2 regions of the Lysinibacillus sp. NPDC092081 genome follow, and region 1 is predicted to be linked to the other one. Evidence: predicted binding sites of a transcription regulator. Region 1 holds the regulator's gene; the other holds the start of a gene.
What was found. The regulator Rex, encoded in region 1, represses fermentation and respiration genes when NADH is low (regulators of the CRP and FNR family bind a similar motif). The targets are predictions, from matches to a motif close to TTGTGAAATATTTCACAA.
Positions count from the first base shown of each region.

Region 2: the regulator Rex is predicted to act here: its motif matches at 1,174-1,191, upstream of ACIQLB_RS21105 (cytochrome ubiquinol oxidase subunit I).

Region 1 is NZ_JBIVRU010000019.1:5,837-8,248, forward strand. Features, by position in the region: gene ACIQLB_RS20160 (ABC transporter ATP-binding protein) at 1-745, opposite strand, end outside; gene ACIQLB_RS20165 (redox-sensing transcriptional repressor Rex) at 975-1,610, shown strand; gene ACIQLB_RS20170 (twin-arginine translocase TatA/TatE family subunit) at 1,765-1,980, shown strand; gene tatC (twin-arginine translocase subunit TatC) at 2,001-2,412, shown strand, end outside.
Region 2 is NZ_JBIVRU010000021.1:46,574-48,985, reverse strand. Features, by position in the region: gene ACIQLB_RS21115 (thioredoxin family protein) at 1-4, shown strand, start outside; gene ACIQLB_RS21110 (diacylglycerol kinase) at 135-1,049, shown strand; gene ACIQLB_RS21105 (cytochrome ubiquinol oxidase subunit I) at 1,442-2,412, shown strand, end outside.

The DNA of each region.
Region 1 (2,412 bases):
TATAATTGCCTGTATATTTTGTGACGCGATGACGAGAAACTTCGTAGACAATGGAAACAACCTGGTCTAAGAAGTAGCGGTCATGAGAAACAATTAGAATAGCCCCTTCATAGCCTTTTAAATATGATTCCAACCAAGAGAGGGTTTCAATATCTAAATGGTTAGTAGGTTCATCGAGTATTAATAGGTCAGGTTTACTTAACAGAAGCTTAGCAAGTGCTAACCGAGTTCGTTGTCCCCCTGATAGTGAGCTAATTGGCTTTTCGTAATCCTCAGGATAAAACTGCATGCCATGAAGTACAGAACGTGTATCAGATTCAAATTGATAGCCACCCGCATCCTTAAAATTATGCTGCAAATGATCGTATTCAGACATTATTTTTGCATATAAAGTAGGATTTTCATAAACAGCTGGGTCGGCCATTTGTTGTTCTAATGATCGGAGTGCTTGTTCTTGGGCAATAAGCGGCTCAAAAATTGTCATCATTTCATCCCAAATCGACAATGTTGAGTTTAATCCAGCATGCTGCTCCAAATATCCAATTTGTATACCTTTAGGGATAATAATATCGCCAGAGTCATATGACAGTTGACCAGCAATTATTTTAAGTAAAGTGGACTTACCAGCACCGTTACGACCTACTAATGCAACGCGGTCACGATGTTGAACCTCTAATTTTACGCCACTCAAAATTTCATCTGCAAGGAAGGATTTATATAGTTGATTGACTTGTAAAACAATCATTCTCGACACCTCAATTCTTCCTTAGTGTAATAGATGTACGATTTGCATGCAATGTCGGTGCTTTACTTATTCCAAGCTGTCATGTAAGATTGAAACGATTTCTCTTTAGTTAGTGGCGTAAAAGCGCCATTAACTAAAGGGAAATACTACAGTGAATATTATAAACTGAGAAATAGTTAATTAAGCGTGTATCATAAATAGATTTGATACTCTATAAGGAGGAAAAAGTTTGAAACAAGAATTAAAAATTCCACAAGCCACTACGAAAAGACTTCCTCTTTACTATCGATTTATCCAAAACTTTGCACAAGAAGGCATGGAACGCATTTCGTCGAAAGAACTGAGTGAAGCGATGAAAATTGATTCTGCAACTATTCGCCGTGATTTTTCTTATTTTGGTGCTCTTGGGAAAAAGGGATATGGCTATGATGTGCAGCATCTCTTACAGTTTTTTAGCCAAACGCTCGATCAACATGAAGCGACAAAAGTAGCGTTAATTGGGGTAGGGAATTTAGGTAGTGCTTTATTAAAATACAATTTCCAAAAAAATCATAATACCCATATCGTTGTGGCATTTGATTCAAAGGCCCCAAAAGAAGGGAAGATGATTAGCAATATTCCAGTTTTTCATCCGGATTTATTGGAAGAAAAGTATGCAGAATATGGAGCGGAGCTTGCAATTTTAACAGTTTCACCACGCTCTGCACAGAAAATGGCTGATAGATTAGTGGCAATGAATGCAAAAGGGATTTTGAACTTTACGCCAGAGCGTATTACGGTACCAGATAAAATGCAACTTTTAACAATCGATTTGTCGGTAGAGTTGCAGGCACTTATTTATTTAATTCGTAATCAGGAAGAGTGATAATTGTACATAATTTAAAGTATAGCTCTCACAGTTTCTGTAAAATAGGTATGAAGTAAAATGCGAAAGTGACGAAAAAATTTCACATATTATTAGTTAGCCAAATAATCATATATGAGTTAAAATGAATCATATATAAGAGGAGGTGGCTGAAATGGGTATCGGTCCTATGAGCATGGTCATTATCGGAATTGTAGCAATCTTAATTTTTGGTCCTAAAAAGTTACCAGAGTTAGGGAAAGCTATGGGTTCTACACTTCGTGAGTTTAAAAATGCTACTAAAGGGTTAGTAGACGATGAAGATAATGATAAGAAGAAAGTCATCGAACACGATGATAAAAAGAAAGTCATCGAACACGATGATAAGTAACTGAAGGATGTCTTCCTAATATGAATACAAACGATCAAACTGTCATTGAGCATATAGAAGAATTAAGGAAACGACTTTACTTTGCAGTCGTTTTCTTTGTTATTGCGATTGTTGGGGCGTTTTTTTTATCGGAGCCGCTTATTCATTTTTTACAAAGTAGTGAAACAGCACAAAGCTTCTCGTTAAACGCTTTCAGGATCACAGATTCTATTAAAATTTATTTTCAAATGATTCTTTATATTGCTTTTTTGTTGACTTCTCCGATTATTTTATATCAGCTATGGGCATTTATTTCACCAGGATTATATGAAAAAGAACGTAAAGTCACATTAAGTTATATACCATTCACTTTTATATTATTTGTATCTGGAATTGTTTTTTCTTACTTTATTTTATTTCCGTATGTATTAAACTTTATGATTGAGTTATCTG
Region 2 (2,412 bases), on a different contig from region 1:
ATAATTGTAAATCATAAGGCCGCATGTCAGAGCTTGAGGACAAGCCTTTTTGTTGATTATTGGAAGCTTAATGCAACATTTAAATGAATAATTCGTTGAAAGAAATAGAATCTTATGAAGCAGGAAGGTATGTTATGAAACGAGCAAGAATCATTTATAATCCTACATCTGGGCGTGAAGCGTTTAAAAAGCATTTACCAGAAGTACTGGCAAAATTAGAGGTAACAGGCTATGAGACATCTTGTCACGCAACGACCTGTGAAGGCGATGCAACCATTGCAGCAAAAGATGCAGTTGAACGTGGCTTTGATATAATCATTGCAGTTGGTGGAGATGGCACATTAAATGAAGTTGTTTCAGGTGTGAGTTCATTTGAGAATCGCCCGAAAGTAGGTTTAATTCCGATGGGCACAACGAATGACTTTGCCCGTGCCGTGCATATTCCCCGAAATATTGAAGCTGCCGTTGACATCATTATTAAAGGTGAAACGTTGCCGGTAGATGTTGGTTTATTAAATGGGGAACGCTATTTCATCAATATTGCCGCTGGCGGACGTATTACAGAGTTAACTTATGAAGTGCCAAGTAAAATGAAAACAATGCTAGGACAGCTAGCTTATTACGTAAAAGCAGTAGAAATGATCCCATCGATCAAAGCTTCCCATATGCGTATCGAATATGATGGGGAAGTGTTTGATGGGGATGCCATGATGTTTTTATGCGGCTTAACAAATTCAGTGGGTGGTTTTGAAAAGCTTGCACCTGACGCAAGTATTAATGATGGCTACTTTACTTTATTAGTATTGAAAAAAGTAAGCCTGCCTGAATTTATTCAGCTTGCCGCAATGGCATTAAGAGGCGAGCATTTGAATGATGATCGTGTGATTTATAAAAAGGCAAGTGTCGTAAAAGTATCTACTGAAGATGAAATACATTTAAACTTAGATGGTGAGTATGGTGGAGATGCACCTGCTACATTTGAAAACTTAAAGCGCCATATTGAGATTTTTGTTCCACTAGCAGATATTCGTGAAGAAGACCGCATGTAATGAATTTAAAACAGGGCTCTACTCAATTTAGGAGGGAGCCTTGTTTAATTTAGGCGAAAGTTTATTCATGGTTTAAATTGGTAAAAAATCCGTATATAGATATTAAAATTTCTAATAATTGGTATTGTGAATGAATTAAGAAAAATGTTTGGCAAATGTGCGTATATTACTTGAACAAAATTTGAAACCTTTATAATAGGCCGAAATTTCGGTCCGTTATAAAGGTTTTTTTCGTTGGAATAGTGGAAAATGGGGGTATGGATAAGGGAAAGGAAGTGTTGCCTTTGTATAAGTCACAGGAAAGAAAGCTCATTTGGCTAAGCTTTGGTGTTGCAATTATCATGCTACTTTCCATACTTGGAAGAATATTTGGAGGTTAGGGGGGCAATGAAATGGTGAATGAATCAGCAGTCTTTTGGAGTAGAGCATTAACGGAGCTAACCTTATCGTTCCATATTATTTATGCAACGATTGGTGTGGGTGTCCCATTAATGATTATGATTGCACAATGGACTGGGTATAAAAAGAATGATGAGCACTATATTTTAATGGCAAGACGTTGGGCACGAGGTTTTGTTATTACGGTTGCAGTCGGCGTTGTAACAGGGACAGCTATTGGCTTACAGTTGTCTTTACTATGGCCGAATTTTATGCAACTTGCCGGCCAAACAATTGCATTACCACTTTTTATGGAAACGTTTGCATTTTTCTTCGAAGCCATCTTTCTAGGCATCTACCTATATACTTGGGATCGCTTCGATAGTCAGAAAAAGCATATGCTACTGTTAATTCCAGTAGCTATCGGTGCATCGATGTCAGCTGTGTTTATAACAATTGTCAATGCGTTTATGAATGCGCCACAAGGATTTGACATTGTGGACGGACAGCTTGTGAATATTCAACCTTTTTTAGCCATGTTTAATCCAGCAATGCCGACAAAGGTTGCGCATGTTCTCGTTACAGCCTATATGACGTCCGCATTTGTGTTAGCATCCATTGCAGGATACCGTCTGCTTAGAGGTTCTAAGCATGTATATCATAAAAAATCTTTATTACTACTTATGAAGATAGGCCTGATTTTCTCCATTGCATCAGCGATTATTGGAGACTTTTCAGGAAAATATTTAGCAGAATATCAGCCAGAAAAACTAGCTGCAGCTGAGTGGCATTTTGAAACGGGGGATAAAGCTTCCCTTATACTATTAGGTGTATTAAATGGTGAAGAAGTAAAATATGCTATTAAAGTACCTTATGCTTTGAGCGTTTTAGCACATAATAATCCAAATGCAGAGGTAATTGGCTTAGATCAATTTGCTAAAGAAGATCGACCACCACTGTATATTCATTACCTCTTTGATCTCAT